One region of the Anaerococcoides asporogena genome, then DNA from elsewhere that is predicted to be linked to it. Evidence: a T-box and tRNA genes for the amino acid it is inferred to sense, from the RefSeq annotation. Region 1 holds a T-box; the other regions hold tRNA genes.

Region 1 (7,502 bases):
ACCAAGTCCCGCGGCTCGGTATCCGGCGCGGTGCGCGGCTACCGCGAAATCAACCTGCGCGGCATCCGCATGGTGGAGCCGGGCGGATACTTCATCAGCTGTTCCTGTTCCCACTTCATGAAGGAAGACATGCTGCGCCGCACCATTGCCGAAGCCGCGGCCGCCGCCGGCCGCATCCTGCGCCAGGTCGAATTCCGCACCCAGAGCGCCGACCATCCGATCCTTATGAGTTCGGATGAATCCTATTACCTCAAGTTCTTCATCTTCCAGGTGTTCTAGGAAATTTCCGGTGTCGTGAATCAGTTGTTCCTTTGGGTGATTCCAGTTTATAATGGATTCAAATGAGGTCTTTCGCCCGAAAGCGCCTCTCCCTGAATCTACCCCGTGAAATGAGGAAAATACTATGGAAGACAATGGCCTGACGCCCGAAATTCTGGACAAGCTCACCAAAATCTGCATCTGCAAGCAAATCCCCCGTTCCCGGGTCAAGCAGCTGATCCGCAACGGCGCAAGAACCTTTGCTGAAATCCATCAGGCCACCGGCGCCGGCACCGGAGCCTGCAGTGGGACCCGCTGCATCCCGAAGATCGAGCAGCTGATCGAGGATTACGAAGACGGTCTGTGGGAATAACCCCCCGTTCCAAGACTGGGTCTGAAGGCAAAACCTGGGGGAACGATAATCCACCGACAGCCAAATCAGAATTTTCCTGCACTGACAAAAATGGTGAAGAAGTCAATTTTCCACTCAATCAAGTAGTTGAAGGAGGCATGAAATGGACAAACTGAGCATCAAATGGACCAGCATTGTGCTGGATGCCAAGGATCCCCAGGCGCTGATGGATTTTTACTCAAAGCTTCTGGGCTGGGACATCGTCGGAGTGTATGAGGACTATGTGTTCCTGGCCAATCCCGACCAGGGACCGGTCATCGGTGCGCAGCGGGTGCCCACCTACCAGAGACCGGTCTGGCCGCCTCAGGAAGGCATGCCGGATCAGGGGGCACATCTTGATCTGAAGGTGTCTGATCTGAACCAGGCGGTGAAAAAGGCGGAAAGCCTGGGCGCGGTCCGGGCGCAGGAGCAGTTTATCGACAATCTCGTCGTCATGATCGATCCGGAAGGCCATCCGTTCTGCCTGTACATCGGCGAACCGGAAGACTAGGGGAACGAGCCGATTACTACGTGATGCCGTCACCGGATTTCGCGGGAGCCGCCCGTATTTGCATTGACGAATACGTAAACTTTCGCTATTATGGTTACATATGAATAAAATGCAGTGAACAGGACGAGTAGTCTGAGACAACGCGACAGAGAGGGAATGGCTGGTGTGAATTCCTGCGGCGAATCAGATGAAGATCACCTGGGAGCAGGAGCCTGAATACCAGTAAGGCGCCCCGTGGCCCGCGACGTTACAGCGAAGGGTATGTCAGTATCCGATCAAACAGGTGGTTACGAACGGTCTTCGTCCTTTTTTGGGACGAAGGCCTTTTTTGATAGGTCAGGCAAGCAGCAATACAGGCAAGCAACAATAATGGAAAGATGGTGATCATATTAATGTACAGGAAAATTGACCCCAGCCGGTCCTTTACCCAAATGGAGAAAGAGATCAGGGATTACTGGAAAGAGCATGAGATCATTGAAAAGAATCTCAGCATGAATGAAGGGAAGGAGTACTTCACCTTCTACGACGGACCGCCTACGGCCAACGGAAAGCCTCACGTCGGCCATGTCCTGACCCGCGTCATCAAGGATATCATTCCGCGGTACAAGAACATGAAGGGCTACAAGGTTCCGCGCAAGGCCGGCTGGGATACCCATGGCCTCCCGGTGGAACTGGAAGTGGAAAAGAAACTGGGCATTTCGGGCAAGGACCAGATCGAAAACTTCGGGGTGGAAAACTTCATCAAGGAATGCAAGAATTCCGTCTTTACCTATACCGCCATGTGGCGTGAAATGTCCGATGCCATCGCGTTTTGGGTGGACATGGACAATCCTTATGTCACCTACCAAAACAACTACATTGAGTCCGAGTGGTGGGCGCTGAAGAAAATGTATGAGAAGGACCTGCTCTACAAGGGCTTCAAGGTCATGCCCTACTGCCCGCGCTGCGGCACCGGCCTGTCCTCTCACGAAGTCGGACAGGGCTATAAGGATGTCACCGACCGCACCGTCATCGCCAAATTCAAGGTCAAGGGCAAGGACAACACCTATTTCCTGGCCTGGACGACGACCCCCTGGACACTCCCCTCGAACGTGGGACTGACCATCAACCGCAGCTTCGACTACGCCGAGGTGAAAGTCGGCGAGGACATCCTGATCCTGGCTGACGCCCTGGTTCATCAGGTGCTGGGCAAGGTCGAGCACGAACATCTGAGAACCTTCAAGGGATCCGAAATCGAGGGCATGGAATATGAGCAGCTGCTTCCGTTCCATGTTCCCGAAGAAAAGGCGTTCTTCGTGGTTCATGCAGACTACGTCACCCTGTCCGACGGTACCGGTATTGTCCATACCGCTCCGGCCTATGGTGAAGACGACTACCTGACCGGGCAGAAGTACGGCCTGCCGATGATCCACCTGGTGGACCTGAAAGGACGCTTCGTGGACGAAGTCACGCCCTTTGCCGGCATGGACGTCAAGAAAGCCGATCCCAAGATCATTCAGTACCTGGATGAGCACGGACAGCTGTTCGCTTCCGAGAAATACATGCACTCCTACCCGCATTGCTGGCGCTGCGACACCCCGCTGCTCTACTACCCGAGAGACTCCTGGTTCATCCGGATGTCCTCCATGCGGGACAAGCTGGTCAAGAACACGAACGACACCAACTGGTACCCGGACAACATCCGCACCGGACGGATGGGCAAATTCGTGGAAGGCGTCATCGACTGGAACCTGTCCCGGGAACGCTACTGGGGTACGCCGCTGCCGATCTGGCAGTGTGACTGCGGTCATCAGGACTGCATCGGTTCCATTGAGGAGCTGAAGGAGAAGGGAATCGATGTAACTGAGAACATCGAACTGCACCGGCCCTACATTGACAATGTCCAGCTGCGCTGTCCGCACTGCGGCAAGGAAATGCATCGGACGCCGGAAGTCATTGATGCCTGGTTCGATTCGGGAGCCATGCCATTTGCCCAGCATCATTATCCCTTCGAGAACAAGGAATACTTCGAACAGACCTTCCCGGCTCAGTTCATTTCCGAAGCGGTGGATCAGACCCGCGGCTGGTTCTACACCCTGATGGCGATTTCCACGGTTCTTTGGGACAAGAACTCCTATGAGAACTGCATTGTCCTGGGCCACGTCCTGGACAAGAACGGCATCAAGATGTCCAAGCACAAAGGCAACATCGTCGAACCGATGCCGGTCATCCTGGAAGAAGGCGCCGACGCTACCCGCTGGCACTTCTACACTTCCTCCGCCCCCTGGCTGCCCACCCGGTTCAGCCGGGAGCAGGTGGGCGAGACCCAGCGCAAGTTCCTGGGAACGCTCTGGAATGTGTATTCCTTCTACCTGCTGTACGCTGAACTCGACCAGTACGATCCGACTCAGCACCAGGATGTTCCCACGACCCACATCATGGACCGCTGGATTCTGTCCCGGCTCAACACCCTGGTGAAAGCCGTCGGCGACTTCCTCGACCACTACGACATCACCAGCGCGGGACTTGCCATCGAAGAATTCACCGATGAGCTGTCCAACTGGTATGTGCGCCGCAACCGGTCCCGCTTCTGGGCGGAAGAGCTGACCGAAGACAAGATGAGCGCTTACAACACGCTCTACCATGTCCTCACGACGCTGAGCACCGTAGCCGCTCCCTTCGTTCCGTTCATCACGGAAGAACTCTACCAGAACCTGGTGCGCGGTCTCGATCCGACGGCACCGGAATCCATCCACCTGACCTACTGGCCCGAATACAACGACCAGATGGTGGACGAGGAACTGGAACAGAAGATGGATCTTGCCTACAGCCTCGTGAAGCTGGGCCGCTATGCCCGGAACCAGGCGGTGATCAAGAACCGTCAGCCGCTGCAGTCCATCCTGATCTCCGAGCGCGAACTGCCTGAATATTACGGCGACATCATCAAGGATGAGCTCAACATCAAGGAAGTCAAGCTGGGTGCCAACCTGTCCCAGTACGTCAACTTCGAGATCAAGCCGAACCTCCCGGTTCTGGGCAAGACCTACGGCAAGCTGATTCCGGCCATCCGCCAGGCCATCGCCGGTCAGAACCAGATGGATCTGGCTCAGCGCATCCTGGGCGGCAAGGAAGTCTTCATCACCATCGGGGAAGAAGACATCGCCCTGAACCAGGACAACCTCCTGGTCACCATGCAGGGACTGGAAGGCTTTGCCTTTGCCGGAGAAGGAGAACGCGGAGTGGTGCTTGATACCACCATCACCCCGGAGCTGAAAGAAGAAGGCTACCTGCGTGAACTGATCTCCAAGATCCAGAACCTGAGAAAGGATTCCGGCCTGGAAGTGTCCGACCGCATCCACCTGACTGTAGCCAGCCGTGAACCCATCACCGGTGTACTGGCGAAGTTCGGGGATGTCCTGTCCCGTGAGACGCTGGCTGAATCCATCACTCAGAACGACCTGGGTGACCAGACGGGGGATGTCAGCATCAACGGCGAATCCATCACCCTGAGCCTGACAAAGGCTGAGTAAGAAGCCCTGATCTCCCGTCAGAGCATTGGGATACCCAAAGGATGCCAGGATCAGATAAAGAACGGAAGCAGTCCTTTGATACTTCAATGGGGAGCCGCTCTCTGATGTATCTCTTTAAAGCCATCTTTGAAGTCAATCCTTAAAGCCACACCTTGGAGCCGCTTGTTGAAGCCGCTCCAGTTCATCAGCCCCGGAGGATCCGGTGCCTCAGGCACCGGTTCTCCGGGGCTTTTTTTCCGAGGGGCCAGCCACTGCCCCGACACGTCGGGTTTGTCCCGCCTGACTCCGAGGGAGGCCTGCCTCCGGAGCGAACAGTGAATGGGGGCATCAGTTTGCCTGGAATAACTATACAGAATAATCAACTGTATTCATCGATCTGATCACCCGGCGGCCCGGCAGACAGCTGCCGCCATCCACGCATTTCAGACCAACCCGCAAGACGCATGATCAGGGCGTTTGATCGGATCTCGACCATCGGGCCGAAGTCAGAGGGAGGAGGGCATGAAAAAAGATCAGATCTCCCAAAAGAAAAAACAGGAATGATAATTATATTTCAATACAGAAATTTATTGATAAGTTGTTGACAATAACGGTAGTCAGAGTATGATTAAAGGGTAAACGGTACCAGTTCTACAAACCTAAGGAAACACTGATTATTTGAGGTTAACGTTTCCCAGTTCGGTCATTATGTTGTTTTTTTGCTCATGGGTGCACAAAAATGCTGGATTTTAGTGCGATTTCAGCCCGTTTTGTGGGCTAACCCCCAATTTTGGGCGCACTTATCCCATGCAGAATTCTTTCGTTCGTTTTGCACGAATACAATTCAACAAATTGGCGCTGGCAAACAAGATGTTGAATCTATTCAAATTTTTGCTGATCCCCCGATAAACTACTTTGGCATAACCAAAGAACCGTTTGACGATCAAAAATGGGTGCTCCACTTTGCTTCGAACGGATGATTTGCGTTGTTCAATTGCCCGGTCCCACTGGATCCCGGGATAGTTCTTATTGGTCTTGATCTTGGAAGGGCGAACATTGCTGCGAAATTCAATAGTAGATAAGTGCGGATCCTCGGTGAATTCTTTTCTTGACTCGACTCCATTATAGCCGGAATCTCCGTAAGCTACTTCATCATCGGGACGAATCAGTTTGTGTGTCTCGTTTATGTCATGGACATTGGCCGCAGTCCCTGTGACTGTATGGACATACCCACTGCCGGCGCAAACTCCGGTATGAACCTTCATCCCAAAGTACCACTGATTGCCTTTCTTTGTCTGGTGCATCTCAGGGTCTCGTTCTCCCGTCTGGTTCTTGGTGGAACTGGGGGCTGCAATAATGGTGGCATCCACGATGGTGCCGCCATGCATCATTAGTCCGGCAGATTCCAAGCGTCTGGTGACATCATGAAAGATCTTCTCCCCCAAGAGATGGCTTTCCATTAAATGGCGAAAGTGAAGAAGCGTGGTTGCGTCAGGCACTTGCTGCGAGATGAAGTCCAGCCGCATGAATTTGCGCATGGCATAACTGTCATAGATGGCTTCTTCCATTGCAACATCGGAGAGGTTAAACCAATTTTGCATCAGGTACATCCGAAGCATTGTTTCAATTTCGATGGGCTTTCTGCCGCGTTTTCCCTGAGGATAGTAGGGGCGAATCATCTCGATCCAATCTTTCCAGGGAATGATAGTTTCCATAGAATCAAGAAACTCTTCTCTCTTTGTAGTCTTGCGACGATGTGCGTATTCAAAATCACTGAAAGTCTGCTGCTTCATAAGAAAAACCTCGCTGGTAACGTAATACTTAAATTATATCGTGAGAGCGTTCCTCAGAGTTACAGAAAACAGAATTAATCAGCGTTTCCCTAAGAAGAAGGAGTGAGATCATTGTTATTCAGAAAAAAATCACTGGCCTCCCTAATGGCTGCGATCATCTTCAGCCTCACTGCCTGTTCCACTGCGCCAACCGGCACGACCACAGCTCAGTCCGGCAACGCGACTTCGGGAACTACCCAGGCTGCGACCCAGGCCGCGACTCAGGCTGCGACTCAGGCTGCGACGCAGGCGGTGCGGGTCATCAGTCCGATGAAGCCCGGCGAATACATCGTCGAGAGCAAGGGATTGAATCCCATGAAGGTCAAAGTCGTACTGACTGAGAAAGCGATCGAATCCGTAGAAATTGTGGAAAATACCGAAACCCCGACGGTGGCTGAAGCCGCGCTGCGCGATCTGCCCAAGGCCATCGTGGAGGCACAGAGCGTGAAAGTTGACATGGTTTCCGGCGCTACCTATACCAGCACGGGAATTCTTACCGCTGTTCGCAGTGCCATTGAGCAGGCCGGCGGAAAAATTGCCGAGTTTGAAGTCGCTCCATCTAACGGAGAGACTCAGGCCGATGCCCGTCCCGCGCTGGGATCGAAGGAACTGCCCGCCACCTGGGATGAAACCTTTGATGTCATCGTTATCGGCGGCGGCTTTGCCGGACTGTCGGCAGCCTATACCGCAGCCACGGACGGCGCGAAAGTCACTTTAGTTGAAAAGATGCCGATGCTGGGCGGAAACTCACAGATCAACGGCGGCGTGTATGCTTCCTACACCTCCAAAATCGCGGATGATCTGTACAAGAAGCTGAATCTGACGCCGGATACGGCAGAAAAGCATATTGAAGACACCATCAAGGGCGGGGACTTTATGGGCGATCTCAAGCTCGTTAAAAACCTGGTGTATGGTTCACCGGAGTTCCTCAACCTGATGCTCGACAACGGCCTGAAGGTCCGGGATTCCATTACCCGCCCGGGCGGCCATTACGGCTATCGTACCTACACAACGGAAAACGG
Region 2 (7,502 bases), 710 kb from region 1:
CATGCTGCCCGTACCGCAAACCGACACAGGTAGATGAGGAGAGAATCCTAAGACCATCGGAAGAATTGTTGTTAAGGAACTCGGCAAATTAACCCCGTAAGTTCGCGAGAAGGGGTGCCATGGCGACATGGCCGCAGTGAAATGGCCCAAGCAACTGTTTAACAAAAACACAGGTCTCTGCAAAAGCGCAAGCTGAAGTATAGGGGCTGACGCCTGCCCGGTGCTGGAAGGTTAAGGGGAATGCTTAGCGCAAGCGAAGGTATGAACTTAAGCCCCAGTAAACGGCGGCCGTAACTATAACGGTCCTAAGGTAGCGAAATTCCTTGTCAGGTAAGTTCTGACCCGCACGAATGGCGTAATGACTTGGGCACTGTCTCAACAACAAATCCGGCGAAATTGTAGTGCCAGTGAAGATGCTGGCTACCCGCGATTGGACGGAAAGACCCCGTAGAGCTTTACTGTAGCTTAGCATTGAGTTTCGATATTTACTGTACAGGATAGGTGGGAGACGAAGAACCATGATCGTCAGGTCATGGGGAGTCACCGTTGGGATACCACCCTGTAGATATTGGGATTCTAACCGGAGACCAGGAAACGGGTCACGGGACATTGCTAGGTGGGCAGTTTGACTGGGGCGGTCGCCTCCTAAAAAGTAACGGAGGCGCCCAAAGGTTCCCTCAGGACGGTCGGAAATCGTCCATAGAGTGTAAAGGCAGAAGGGAGCCTGACTGCGACACCTACAAGTGGAGCAGGGACGAAAGTCGGGCTTAGTGATCCGGTGGTACCTCGTGGGAGGGCCATCGCTCAACGGATAAAAGCTACCTCGGGGATAACAGGCTGATCTCCCCCAAGAGTTCACATCGACGGGGAGGTTTGGCACCTCGATGTCGGCTCGTCACATCCTGGGGCTGAAGTAGGTCCCAAGGGTTGGGCTGTTCGCCCATTAAAGTGGCACGCGAGCTGGGTTCAGAACGTCGTGAGACAGTTCGGTCCCTATCCGTCGCGGGCGTAGGAAATTTGAAGGGAGCTGACCTTAGTACGAGAGGACCGGGTTGGACCAATCACTGGTGTACCAGTTGTCGCGCCAGCGGCATGGCTGGGTAGCTATATTGGGACGGGATAAACGCTGAAAGCATCTAAGCGTGAAGCCCACCCTGAGACAAGATTTCCCATGGAGTAATCCAGTAAGATCCCTTGAAGAACACAAGGTAGATAGGTGAGGGGTGTAAGTGCAGCAATGCATGCAGCTGACTCATACTAATCGATCGAGGGCTTGATCTTAAACAAGTTAAAAATGATGAATTACGTTTGAAGAACTATATGCAGTCTTGAGGGAACAATAAAACCTCAAACCAATCCGGTGTTTATGACTGTAAGGGCTACACCCGTTCCCATCCCGAACACGATGGTTAAGCCTTATGGTGCTGATGATACTGCACGGGAAGCTGTGTGGAAAAGTAGGTTGACGCCGGTTTAAAAGTATCCTGATGTTTCATCAGGATATTTTGCATGGATCATTAGCTCAGTTGGTTAGAGCAGCCGGCTCATAACCGGTCGGTCCGGGGTTCGAGTCCCTGATGGTCCACCATTATATGGGGGTATAGCTCAGTTGGGAGAGCACCTGTTTTGCACGCAGGGGGTCAAGAGTTCGAGTCTCTTTATCTCCACCACTAAAAGTCATGTGAGAGCATTCACTCTTGCATGACTTCTTTGTTTATTGGCAGAATCAGAAACTGAATCGGATCGCTGCAGTTGAATCTTCAGCGAACGCTCAGAGAATGAATGAAGCTTTCGATTTTGGTTGAATTGAGAAGTTATCGCTGAAGTGTAGCAAATACTTATTATTAAAGTGCATTTTGTATTATTGGTCTGATAACAATAGTTAATGTACATTTACTAACCAGGGATTTTTTCAGGGCGATACCTATATTTAATCCCTAATATTAGGGAAACGCTGATTAATTCTGTTTTCTGTAACTCTGAGGAACGCTCTCACGATATAATTTAAGTATTACGTTACCAGCGAGGTTTTTCTTATGAAGCAGCAGACTTTCAGTGATTTTGAATACGCACATCGCCGCAAGACTACAAAGAGAGAAGAGTTTCTTGATTCTATGGAAACTATCATTCCCTGGAAAGATTGGGTCGAGATGATTCGCCCCTACTATCCTCAGGGAAAACGCGGCAGAAAGCCCATCGAAATTGAAACAATGCTTCGGATGTACCTGATGCAAAATTGGTTTAACCTCTCCGATGTTGCAATGGAAGACGCCATCTATGACAGTTATGCCATGCGCAAATTCATGCGGCTGGACTTCATCTCGCAGCAAGTGCCTGACGCAACCACGCTTCTTCACTTTCGCCATTTAATGGAAAGCCATCTCTTGGGGGAGAAGATCTTTCATGATGTCACCAGACGCTTGGAATCTGCCGGACTAATGATGCATGGCGGCACCATCGTGGATGCCACCATTATTGCAGCCCCCAGTTCTACCAAGAACCAGACGGGAGAACGAGACCCTGAGATGCACCAGACAAAGAAAGGCAATCAGTGGTACTTTGGGATGAAGGTTCATACCGGAGTTTGCGCCGGCAGTGGGTATGTCCATACAGTCACAGGGACTGCGGCCAATGTCCATGACATAAACGAGACACACAAACTGATTCGTCCCGATGATGAAGTAGCTTACGGAGATTCCGGCTATAATGGAGTCGAGTCAAGAAAAGAATTCACCGAGGATCCGCACTTATCTACTATTGAATTTCGCAGCAATGTTCGCCCTTCCAAGATCAAGACCAATAAGAACTATCCCGGGATCCAGTGGGACCGGGCAATTGAACAACGCAAATCATCCGTTCGAAGCAAAGTGGAGCACCCATTTTTGATCGTCAAACGGTTCTTTGGTTATGCCAAAGTAGTTTATCGGGGGATCAGCAAAAATTTGAATAGATTCAACATCTTGTTTGCCAGCGCCAATTTGTTGAATTGTATTCGTGCAAAACGAACGAAAGAATTCTGCATGGGATAAGTGCGCCCGAAATTGGGGGTTAGCCCACAAAACGGGCTGAAATCGCACTAAAATCCAGCATTTTTGTGCACCCATGAGCAAAAAAACAACATAATGACCGAACTGGGAAACGTTAACCTCAAATAATCAGTGTTTCCTTAGATCCAATCTTAAGCTGACTTGACTCTTAATAATGTTCAAAGTATAATTAGAGGGTTATGAATAATTGCTACTTTTCAGGAAGCAATTGCATAAACCTCGAAAGATATGTAGAAATTGAAGACTTGGTTTTTGTCAAAAAAAGAAGCAAGATGCTTCCTCAGGTTGCGGAAGGAATTCATCACAACAAAACTAACACAGATCATCACCTCAGTGGCTTGCTGTGTTCTCTCCATAATTCTGTCTAGACCATACTTCCGTTTGCTTTCTCCGATTTTGGCTTCCACCATATTGCGATCGCCAGCCTCCTGGACCTCTGCTGCTCGCTGCTGCTGGCGCACCTGAGGATCCTTTGGGGGTCTGCCAAGTGCCGGACCGTTCATTCGGATATTCTTGCTTTTGCAGAATGCCAGGTTGGCTTTGTTTCGATATATCTTATCTGCCAGGATCCTTTCAGGATATGATCCTGTTCTTTCTTTGTAACGCTCAGCACTCTCTTGCAAGGTCAGGGCTTCATTGAAGTTTTCAAACGAAAAATACTCCATTCGCACATACCCATCCACCGTTGAGAGGGCAATTTTCGAACCAAACTCGGTGTTGACGGATGCCTTGCCCCGCTTGATAGGCCTTACCCAGGGCTGGGACACACTGACAATTCGACGTTCGATCCGGTTAATTTTTAACTTCCACATCTCAAACTGCTGATCATGAATCAAAGACAGTGTCTTGAGTGCATCCATCGTCTTTGGGCTGATGGGTTTGTTCATGGCTGGTGAGTCAAAGTATCCCAGGCAGCGTTTCAGCAATCTCAAGAGAATACCCTGTTTTTCTCGGAACTGGGCTGGAGTATTTTTTCGATTTGGAGATGCTCAAATAAGCCTGTCTGGCATGATTCAACAATGACTTCTGAGTTTTGGTAATGGGTTTTCCTCGTGTTATTTCTAGATGACGCATGGCTGAACAGACCGCCTCATACAGGAGGCGGATATCCGTCGGGAAGTGGATGTCTTGTGGAACACAGGTAGCATCCAGGATCAACGTACCGCTGTTTGTCTGTACCAAGTCATTGACCGAAGAAGTGCTCGACTCAGAGTCTTTGGGATCGCTTTCCCCGAATGGCCGCCGCTCGAATCATCATCACTATCATCATTGGACGATGGTTTCTTTAAGGGATTCTGAGCAATAATAGCTTCATTGATTTGGCAAATTTCTGCAGCTGTAAAGCGTTGCCTGAAGTAAGACATCAAGCTGGTATCAAAGGGCAATTCACTTGAGAATTCTTCGAATCCAAGGAAAAACTGAAGATATGGATTTTCACGAACCAGCTCAATCAAATCCGCATCAGAGACATTCAAGGCTTGTTTGAGAAAAAGAGCGCCAAAGGCCAGTCTGGATGAGTATGCCCGGTTGCCACGAGGCCCATTGAACTTAGTGGCATAGATTTCTTCGATGAGATCCCAGGGCATTTGATGGGATAATTTCACCCATCGATTGGAGGGATCAATGCTGACCCCATGGAAACCACTTGGGTATTCAAACACCGAAATTTGACGATTTCTCTTCTTAAAACCCATAAAAATCTCCTGAATACGAGCAAAAATGCTGAAATTTAATGAAAACTTATAACTTTATTATACCAGAAACCAGTTAAAAGTGGCTTGAACACTATGTTCCGGACCCATTCAGCAGTCTCTAATTACAAAGGGCATTTTGCTTATATTTCAAAATTGCCCTTTTTCTTTATCCATTTAAGATAGGGCAGTCTGTCAGTGCCCAGATGGTATTGGTCAATAGATCCTGATCCATTCCATACTCTCATAGATAGAAGACAGAAGCTGTATTCTCTTTTTTCTCACGAATCATCATTTGGAGGCACCCAATTTGGAAGAAATTGATTTAAAGGAACTATTTCTGATCCTGTGGCATCGTATCTGGATTATTATCCTGGTTACCATCCTTTCAGGCGCTGTAGTATTTGGATTCACTCGTTTTCTCGTTAAGCCCAAGTATACATCATCCATAAAGATGTACGTCAACAATTCCACCACCAGTAAAGCGAATATGTCATCCAGTGATATCGCGGCAGCTCAGTCTCTTGTTGATACATACATCACGATTATCCAGAGCGACACGTTGCTGACCGACGTAATCGGACGAAGCAACTCGCTTTATACTACTGGACAGCTAAATAAAATGATTTCGGCCAGATCCCTGAATAATACAGAAGTTTTTCAGGTAAACGTCACTTCGGAGGATCCGAATGAGGCTCAGGCATTGGCCAATTCAATTGCTGATACGGCTCCTGAATATCTGTCGGATATCGTCACCGGTACATCAGTAAAGATCATTGACCGGGCCAAGTTTTCCGATGTTCCTACATCACCTAACATCCTCTCCAACACAATGATTGGACTTGTGGCCGGTTTCATGCTGGCATCCGGTCTGATTTTACTTGTCTCACTGATGGACACTCGGATCAAAACGGAACAGGACCTGCAGCGGATCACGGATCTGCCGATCCTGGGAGCGATCTCTGATTATGAGAATGCAAGCAGCAACAACTATGGCTATGCCATGAGCAGCGAGGTGATCTAAGATGTCTTTCAGATTATTCGGTGGCAAAACAGACCACGGCGTTCAAAATATTAAAACAGAGCGTCAGCATATCCTGGGAAAGAAAACACCATTTTCTATCGTGGAAGAGCTGAAAGTGCTTCGTACCAATATCCAGTTCTCCACCACATCAGAAGGATGCAAGGTCATCGGAGTAACAAGTTCCGATGCAGGGGAAGGGAAGAGCATTACAGCGTTGAACCTGGCGATCACCTTTGCCGAAACGCAATCCAGGGTTCTTCTGATTGACTGTGATCTGCGCAAGCCTAAGGTTTCCCGTCTGCTGAAAGTAAAGGCAGTACCGGGCTTAAGCAATGTGCTGGTTAACATGAATTCAGTACAGGAAGCCGTCCAGACCGTCCAGTTGGAGACTACCAGCATCGATGTGCTGCTGTCGGGAGACATTCCTCCCAATCCCTCGGAACTGCTTGGTTCGAGAAAAATGAAAGAACTCATTGAATCCTTGTCCAATCGCTATGACTACATCCTGGTGGATACTCCGCCGGTTAGTGTCGTGACCGATGCGGTTATCGTTTCAAGCTTGCTTACGGGCATGATTTTCGTCATCCGAGCAAGCCGAACCCAGCAGGATTCTGTTCATCCCGCGCTGTCTCAGTTGAAGTTCGCCGGAGCGAATGTCCTGGGCTTTGTCCTGAACGGAGTCAATGCCAAAGGAAATCGCAGATATTCAAATTACCGCTCATATAAGGAATCTGCAGCTCGATAGAATAACAGCAGACTCCTGGGGGAAGGCGCATGATAGATTTTCATACTCATATCCTGCCACATATGGATGATGGCAGCAGCGATGTCGGCGAGTCCATTCAGCTGATGAAAATGCTGAAAGACCAGGGAGTCGGGACAGTCGTCGCTACTTCACATTATTACCATACAAAGGAATCCATTTCTGAATTCCTGACACGACGTCAGCGAGCCTATGACCTGCTGCGGGAAGCGGTGGAAGGAATGGATGTACCTGACATCCGGCTGGGTGCTGAAGTTTCATTCTTTTCCGGGATGAGCCGCCTATCCGACTTTGATCGTCTGAAGATCCAGGGAACGGAAGCGATATTGATTGAAATGCCGTTTTCAATCTGGACTGCAGGGATCATCAGTGAGGTTTATTCCATTATCAATAATCACGGACTGACTCCAATCCTGGCTCATGTGGAGCGCTATCCGGATTTCCCGGTGGCAATTGATAAACTCAATGATCTGATTGATATGGGCGCTTTGTTTCAAATCAACGGTGAGTATATCCTTTCCGGAAAATCCCGCCGACAGGCGCTGGATCAGTTGAAACGGGGAGATCATTTTCTGTTGGGATCCGACTCGCACAACGTAAGAACACGAGTGCCAAATTTGGGAGAGGCCGCTTCTGTGATCCGGAAGAAGCTGGGTTCGGACCGTTTCCTGACGGTAGATCGATTAGGCCGTGAAATCATGAATGGTTCTGATCAATAGAAAACGTGAAGGTTATAAAAAACAGGGTCATGAAGAGAAATACTTCATGACCCTGTCTTTTTTCGTAGCGGTGGATTTGTCCGTGGCAGTTTCATATCCATGTGTGTTTAAGTGGCAGCTGGATCAGCCTGGAATATCCGGCTGATTTATCGGGCAGTCAAATCTGGCTGATGGATGAGGGGGATGCAGCCTGATTCCCTGTTCGGGAAACTAAAACAGGAGTGAGAAGACCCGGAAGAAGCTTTCTTTCATCAAGGT
Region 3 (7,502 bases), 710 kb from region 1:
ATTGGCATTGACATTCAGGTATCCTTCCACCAGGTGGCTGAATGCGTCAAAGGCATTATGCAGGATGCTGTTGAAGTCAGCGGTATAGATGTAGCGGGGATCCAGATAAGCCAGTTTCGGGAAACTTTCCTGACCAAAGTCCTTCTTAGTTCTCAGCTGATGGTCTGTCACAATGGAATAGGGTGTCACTTCACTGCCGGTTCCGGCTGTGGTTGGAACGGCAACAATCGGAATGGACCGGAGATTCTTCATGTTGAAGGCTTCGCGGGCAGAGATCCCGCGATGACGAAACAGTACGCCGATTGCCTTGGCTGCATCAATGGGTGAACCTTTTCCCAGGCCGACAATAAAGGAAATTCCTTCCCGTTCATTTTCGTTGAATGCCTGCTGAATCAGCTCAATCGTGGGGTTATCATCAATTCCGTCGAAAATTTTATAGCGGATGTTTTCTTTTTCCAGTGCAGTGATGACATCATCCAACGACCCGTTCAGTTTGCTGGAATTGACACCAGTGACAATGAGAGCCTTTTTACCAAGCCGTTTTAAGTAGTGACTGTGCTTGATCAGGCAGTTGGGTCCCTGGATCAATCGGGTTGGCAAATAGAACTGAAAATCATTTTCCAAGCAGATGCCCTCCTCATCTTATTGATATACATCAATTTTAACATAAGAAGTCTTGCAGTTCGGAGAAGACGAACGGAATCATGGAATTATTTAAAGGTTTACAACTTCGCCCTTATGGCAGTATAAAGAAGAACAGGAATAAGGAGGCAGGGAAATTTTTTTACTGAATGGTCCGATTGGGTTTGATTTTTCAGCGGGAAACTGTCATAATCATCAAGGACGCTCATCGGTAGCGGACCTTCACTTCAGAATCTTGCCAGTATTTTTCGGATGTATTCTGGGTAGATCCGCTGTAGCGAAACCGATCAGAGTCCAAAGAAGAGACTGATTTGGCGGGCTTGCATGGAGTTTGAAAAAAACTGAAAGGTTTTTTCAAAATGTTGTTGACATGTGACAGGCCGGGCCATATAATAGTCTTTGTCAGTAAAACTGATATCCGGTGTTTATGACTGTAAGGGCTACACCCGTTTCCATCCCGAACACGATGGTTAAGCCTTATGGTGCTGATGATACTGCACGGGAAGCTGTGTGGAAAAGTAGGTTGACGCCGGTTAATCTGGTCGACTAGCTCAGCTGGCAGAGCACGCGACTCTTAATCGTGGGGTCCAGGGTTCGAACCCCTGGTCGACCACCAGATGAAAAAAAGACATTCAAGCAATTGAATGTCTTTTTTTTCATTTCTTCATCCATTACAGTAGAATAGAAGTATGTCACGTATCATCTTCAAGGAGGAAATTAAGCTTTGAATCAGGATAATGTGGATCCGAGGATCCTTCAGTATAATGAACGATTGAAAAATACGCTGCGAGATGAGCTTCTAAATTACAAGGAACGCTTTCCTGAGGAATGTGAACCGGATCAGGTTCTGGAATTTATCGGAAATCAACTTAACCTGTTCGGACGGGATTCACAGGAAGGACATATTACCTGCAGTGCCTGGGTTGTCGATCCGCAGCGTTCTGCGGCGATACTGGTAAGACATCGTCGTCTGAATAAATGGGTACAGCCCGGCGGCCATATCGAACCTTTTGAATCCCCTTTGTCAGGCGCGGTTCGTGAGGCGGCGGAAGAAACAGGAATCACGGATTTTGTGATTCTGGATGAGCGGTTGTTTGATGTCAGTGTGCACTGGTTTCCGGAAGGGAAAGACGGTCCGGCTCATTTTCATTATGATCTGAGGTATTTATTGCAGGCTCCAGTCAAAGCAGATCTCTATGCCAACAATGAAACAGATGGAGCCGCCTGGATCCCGCTGGAACAGCTTCAGAATTACTCCGGAGAGGAAACGGTCCTGAAAATGGCTGAAAAAACATGGCGCTGGTCACCTGCCGGGAAGCATGTTCGGGAATGAATAGGACCATAAGAAAATTTCTGCCGCATCTGGCGGCGTTGGTAACTATGTTTTTCTGGGGGTTGTCTTATTTATCAACCAGAATCCTGATTCAGGAGATCCCGCCGACCTTGGCGGTGTTTTATCGGTTCACACTGGCGTCGGTCCTCCTGTGGCTGCTGCTGCTCCTTCGCCGAAAAAAGATCAGGATACTCAAGGAAGACATTGTCAAGATTCTTCTGGCGGGACTGACGGGAGTCGCGTTGAACTTTACCTTGGAAAATATCGGAGTCAAATATACATCCACCGCCAATGTCGCTTTGCTGGTTGCTACAATTCCGGCAATGACCCTTCTGTTTGAGAATTATCGGCTGGCGCGGAAAACCGGCTGGAAGGAAATGGCCGGAATTCTTGTCAGTATGACAGGCATTGTTTTAATTACGCTGGGTGACAAAAGCAGCCAGTTTACCTTTTCGCTGTTCGGGGATGCCATGGTCCTGCTCTCGAGTGTGGCCTGGGCAGTGTATACTTCTCTCGTGGCCGATCTGAAAGGCGACTATGATTCGATGGAGATTACGCTGTACACGAATTTTTCAGGAGCTGTCTTCATGCTGCCGACTTTGGGGTTTACCGGGATCCGAATTCCCAAAGGTGATGCGCTTCTTCACTTGATCTATCTTGTACTGTTCTGTTCGATTCTGGCTTATGTGCTGTATATGTGGGCACTGAAGCGTCTGGGTGGCGTTCGACTGAACTCCTACATCAATCTGCAGCCGATCGTGGCGATTTTCGCATCCATCTTTCTGCTGAAAGAAACCATGACGCCGATCCGTCTGATCGGCTCAGTGATCATCATCGCCGGTGTCTGGATCGTGAATCGGGCTCTCCGGGCCATCACCGTTCCGACGCAATAGCCAAGGACATCATCTCGGTGGTTCTGCGCAAGGATGAGGGATTCGTGTCACCAATCTGCGCCTGCCGGCTGGAACGGTTGGAATAAGGCATTGTGTCTGAGCGGGGAAGATCAAAAAAATAAGGGGCCGGAAACTTTGAGTTTCCGGCCCCTTATTTTTGAAGAATGGACGGCGCTGTGAAAGGTAGGGAGAGAGGCTATTCCCAGATAATCGTGACGACTTCTGTTCCGCCAAGCTCCTGATTGAGATATCGGGCTACCGTGAAAAGATAATCGGACAGGCGATTGATGAACTGGTAGGAATGGGGATACTGCTTTTCGCCGATTTCATCAAGGTATCGGACGAAGCTTCGTTCGGCCCGCCTTGCGAGAGAACGGGCGACATGTATTTCGGTCGCCTCCAGAGTGCCGGAGTAAAGGATGAACTTTGTCTGGGGCGGCATCTTAACCGTAAGTTCATCCAGTTTGCGTTCCAGAGAATCGGGGTGCTTGGCTTCGAATCGTATAATTGTAAAGTTAGAGGATACCTCAGTGCCGAGATTATAGAGTCCGTTCTGGATCCATTCAATGGTTTCGATAATGTCGTTCCTCTGCTCAAAGTCATCGGTCTTTTTCAGCGAAGAGGTGCAGACTCCGAGATAAGCGTTGAGTTCATCCAATGTGCCATTCAGTTCTATAAGAGAAGATCCTTTGGACACCCGTTCTCCATCCAGAGTTCCTGTAGTGCCCTGATCACCGGTTTTTGTTACAATACTTTCCATGTATGTTTCCTCCATTGATAATCAATATCATATAATCTATTCTAAGTCACTCAGCAGTAGGACTCAAAGAACGAATCATGAACAATCATGAACAATTGGTCAATCCTGACAAGCCGGTGCGAGGTGATCACTCGCGGTGTTCCAGGGTCATCCCGCAGACTCGATTCTATGAGAGTTCGAATCCTCCGGAAGGGACTGCACTGGAGCTGCCGCCTGCCTGGTCTTTACTGGCCGCAATTTTCGAAAAAAAACGAGGATTTTGTCCAATTTAATATTGGAATTTGGTCCACGGTGTAGTAATATAGTTCTTACCCGCTGCGATGCCGTAGTGAATGAAATAAACGGTCAACAAAAACTTTAAAAATCTTTAAAAAAGTCGTTGACAAGGCGATGCGCAGTTGGTAATATATAGAAGTCGCCTAAAGCGGCAACGAAACAAACTGTTCTTTGAAAATTAAACAGAATACAAGGTAAAACAAACCAGCAATTCATTTTGAGTAGTCAGACAAGACTAAAAAATCGACTAAAAGCTAGTTCAAACTTTTAACATGAGAGTTTGATCCTGGCTCAGGACGAACGCTGGCGGCGTGCCTAACACATGCAAGTCGAGCGAGGTGTATACACCTAGCGGCGGACGGGTGAGTAACACGTGGGTAACCTGCCTCAGAGAGGGGAATAGCCTTCCGAAAGGAAGATTAATACCGCATAATATACGCATTTAGCATTATGAGCGTATCAAAGGAGAAATCCGCTTTGAGATGGGCCCGCGGCGCATTAGCTAGTTGGAGAGGTAACGGCTCACCAAGGCGACGATGCGTAGCCGACCTGAGAGGGTGATCGGCCACATTGGAACTGAGACACGGTCCAGACTCCTACGGGAGGCAGCAGTGGGGAATATTGCACAATGGGGAAACCCTGATGCAGCAACGCCGCGTGAATGATGAAGGCCTTCGGGTCGTAAAGTTCTTTGATTGGGGACGATAATGACGGTACCCAAAAAACAAGCCACGGCTAACTACGTGCCAGCAGCCGCGGTAATACGTAGGTGGCGAGCGTTGTCCGGATTTACTGGGCGTAAAGGATGCGTAGGTGGAAACTTAAGTGGGATGTGAAATCCCCGGGCTCAACCCGGGAACTGCATTCCAAACTGGGTTACTTGAGTGCAGGAGAGGAAAGCGGAATTCCTAGTGTAGCGGTGAAATGCGTAGATATTAGGAAGAACACCAGTGGCGAAGGCGGCTTTCTGGACTGTAACTGACACTGAGGCATGAAAGCGTGGGGAGCAAACAGGATTAGATACCCTGGTAGTCCACGCCGTAAACGATGGGTACTAGGTGTAGGGGTATCAACTCCCCCTGTGCCGTCGTAAACACAGTAAGTACCCCGCCTGGGGAGTACGGTCGCAAGATTAAAACTCAAAGGAATTGACGGGGGCCCGCACAAGCAGCGGAGCATGTGGTTTAATTCGAGGCAACGCGAAGAACCTTACCTAGACTTGACATCTCCTGAATTACCCTTAACCGGGAAGCCCTTCGGGGCAGGAAGACAGGTGGTGCATGGTTGTCGTCAGCTCGTGTCGTGAGATGTTGGGTTAAGTCCCGCAACGAGCGCAACCCCTATTGTCAGTTGCTACCATTCAGTTGAGCACTCTGGCAAGACTGCCCGGGTTAACCGGGAGGAAGGTGGGGATGATGTCAAATCATCATGCCCCTTACGTCTAGGGCTACACACGTGCTACAATGGCAGGTACAAAGAGACGCGATCCCGCGAGGAGGAGCAAATCTCATAAAACCTGCCCCAGTTCAGATTGCAGGCTGCAACTCGCCTGCATGAAGTCGGAGTTGCTAGTAATCGCGAATCAGCATGTCGCGGTGAATACGTTCCCGGGCCTTGTACACACCGCCCGTCACACCATGAGAGTTGGCAATACCCGAAGTCCGTGAGGTAACTATTTATAGAGCCAGCGGCCGAAGGTAGGGTCAGCGATTGGGGTGAAGTCGTAACAAGGTAGCCGTAGGAGAACCTGCGGCTGGATCACCTCCTTTCTAGGGAGTCACAGCCATGGCAACATGGATGAGATAAAGGATGTCCATTTCACGGATATCTCCCATAAAAGGATTACTGATTTGTACATCCGAGTATTCTGTTTAATCTTGAGAGAATAACAATATTTTCTCGTTTGTGGGGGTATAGCTCAGTTGGGAGAGCACCTGTTTTGCACGCAGGGGGTCAAGAGTTCGAGTCTCTTTATCTCCACCACAGAAAAGGGTCTATAGCTCAGGTGGTTAGAGCGCGTGCCTGATAAGCACGAGGTCGGTGGTTCGAGTCCACTTAGACCCACCATTTATTTTTCTCAATTGTTCTTTGAAAACTGCATATATTCTTAAAACGTAAAGCAAAATTGTAGAAAAAACAATTTCGTTGAGAAGTTAGTCATTAACTGAAAAGTTATTGACAACAATTCAAAAACGTCAAGGGGAGCGAAAGCTCCAACCTTGAGCCAAAAATTAACTTGAAAAAAGATCAAGCTATAAAGGGCGCATGGTGAATGCCTTGGCATCAGGAGTCGAAGAAGGTCGCGATAAGCTGCGATAAGCTCAGGGTAGGCGCACATAGCCAGTGATCCTGAGATCACCGAATGGGGCAACCCGCCGAAAGGCATCCATAGAGGAATCCATACTCTATAGGAAGACACACCCGGAGAACTGAAACATCTAAGTACCCGGAGGAAGAGAAAGAAACATCGATTTTCTTAGTAGCGGCGAGCGAAAAGGAAAGAGCCCAAACCAGGGAGCTTGCTCTCTGGGGTTGCGGACACTCAAGAAAGGGAAGAGGCCCCTTAGCCGAAGCTGTTGGGAAACAGCGCCATAGAAGGTGACAGACCTGTAGGCGAAAAGGGAAGACGGACCGAGAGTGATCCAGAGTACCACCGGACACGTGAAACCCGGTGGGAAGCAGGGAGGACCACCTCCCAAGGCTAAATACTACCTGATGACCGATAGTGAAGCAGTACCGTGAGGGAAAGGTGAAAAGAACCCCGGAAGGGGAGTGAAATAGAATCTGAAACCGTGTGCCTACAACCGGTCAGAGCACCATAAGCGTGTGATGACGTGCTTTTTGTAGAACGAGCCAACGAGTTGTGATATGCAGCAAGGTTAAGCACTTCAGGTGCGCAGCCGAAGGGAAACCGAGTCTTAACAGGGCGTCTAGTTGCATGTTGCAGACCCGAAACCGGGTGACCTATCCATGGACAGGTTGAAGCGAGAGTAAAATCTCGTGGAGGACCGAACCACATTGGTGTTGAAAAACCATGGGATGAGCTGTGGATAGCGGAGAAATTCCAATCGAACTCGGAGATAGCTGGTTCTCCTCGAAATAGCTTTAGGGCTAGCGTTGGATGATGAGTCATGGAGGTAGAGCACTGAATGGGCTAGGGGCATATCGCTTACCGAACCTTATCAAACTCCGAATGCCAAAGACTTTAATCCGGCAGTCAGACAGTGACAGATAAGTGCCATTGTCAAAAGGGAAAAAGCCCAGATCGTCAGCTAAGGTCCCCAAGTATAGGTTAAGTGGAAAAGGATGTGGGATTTCTAAGACAACTAGGATGTTGGCTTAGAAGCAGCCACTCATTAAAAGAGTGCGTAATAGCTCACTAGTCGAGAGATCCTGCGCCGAAGATGTCCGGGGCTAAAACCTATCACCGAAGCTACGGGTGTATATTTTAATATACGCGGTAGAGGAGCGTTCTTAACGGGGCGAAGCAGTACCGAAAGGAGCTGTGGACTGTTAAGAAGTGAGAATGTTGGCATAAGTAGCGAGATGCGGGTGAGAATCCCGCAGGTCGAAAATCTAAGGTTTCCTGAGGAAGGTT

Evidence for each region. The T-box of region 1 lies ahead of ileS (isoleucine--tRNA ligase). A T-box ahead of a tRNA ligase gene usually reads a tRNA of that ligase, here a tRNA-Ile.
Region 2: it has a tRNA-Ile gene. The T-box ahead of ileS (isoleucine--tRNA ligase) is inferred to sense a tRNA for this amino acid. The anticodon was not compared.
Region 3: it has a tRNA-Ile gene. The T-box ahead of ileS (isoleucine--tRNA ligase) is inferred to sense a tRNA for this amino acid. The anticodon was not compared.

Annotation. Positions count from the first base shown of each region.
Region 1 covers NZ_CP120965.1:3,315,521-3,323,022, reverse strand. The annotation lists gene P6M73_RS15175 (class I SAM-dependent rRNA methyltransferase) at 1-279, shown strand, start outside; gene P6M73_RS15170 ((2Fe-2S)-binding protein) at 404-631, shown strand; gene P6M73_RS15165 (VOC family protein) at 774-1,160, shown strand; T-box leader at 1,266-1,471, shown strand; gene ileS (isoleucine--tRNA ligase) at 1,553-4,669, shown strand; gene P6M73_RS15155 (IS5 family transposase) at 5,449-6,441, opposite strand; gene P6M73_RS15150 (flavocytochrome c) at 6,553-7,502, shown strand, end outside.
Region 2 covers NZ_CP120965.1:338,948-346,449, forward strand. The annotation lists rRNA gene P6M73_RS01625 (23S ribosomal RNA) at 1-1,281, shown strand, start outside; rRNA gene rrf (5S ribosomal RNA) at 1,357-1,474, shown strand; tRNA gene P6M73_RS01635 (tRNA-Ile) at 1,512-1,588, shown strand; tRNA gene P6M73_RS01640 (tRNA-Ala) at 1,595-1,670, shown strand; gene P6M73_RS01645 (IS5 family transposase) at 2,037-3,029, shown strand; gene P6M73_RS01650 (transposase) at 3,245-3,979, opposite strand; gene P6M73_RS01655 (transposase) at 4,202-4,741, opposite strand; gene P6M73_RS01660 (YveK family protein) at 5,049-5,762, shown strand; gene P6M73_RS01665 (CpsD/CapB family tyrosine-protein kinase) at 5,764-6,507, shown strand; gene P6M73_RS01670 (CpsB/CapC family capsule biosynthesis tyrosine phosphatase) at 6,537-7,244, shown strand; gene cls (cardiolipin synthase) at 7,455-7,502, opposite strand, start outside.
Region 3 covers NZ_CP120965.1:331,198-338,699, forward strand. The annotation lists gene P6M73_RS01580 (iron-containing alcohol dehydrogenase family protein) at 1-624, opposite strand, end outside; rRNA gene rrf (5S ribosomal RNA) at 1,060-1,177, shown strand; tRNA gene P6M73_RS01590 (tRNA-Lys) at 1,183-1,258, shown strand; gene P6M73_RS01595 (NUDIX hydrolase) at 1,367-1,975, shown strand; gene P6M73_RS01600 (DMT family transporter) at 1,972-2,868, shown strand; gene P6M73_RS01605 (cob(I)yrinic acid a,c-diamide adenosyltransferase) at 3,065-3,628, opposite strand; rRNA gene P6M73_RS01610 (16S ribosomal RNA) at 4,173-5,673, shown strand; tRNA gene P6M73_RS01615 (tRNA-Ala) at 5,812-5,887, shown strand; tRNA gene P6M73_RS01620 (tRNA-Ile) at 5,895-5,971, shown strand; rRNA gene P6M73_RS01625 (23S ribosomal RNA) at 6,150-7,502, shown strand, end outside.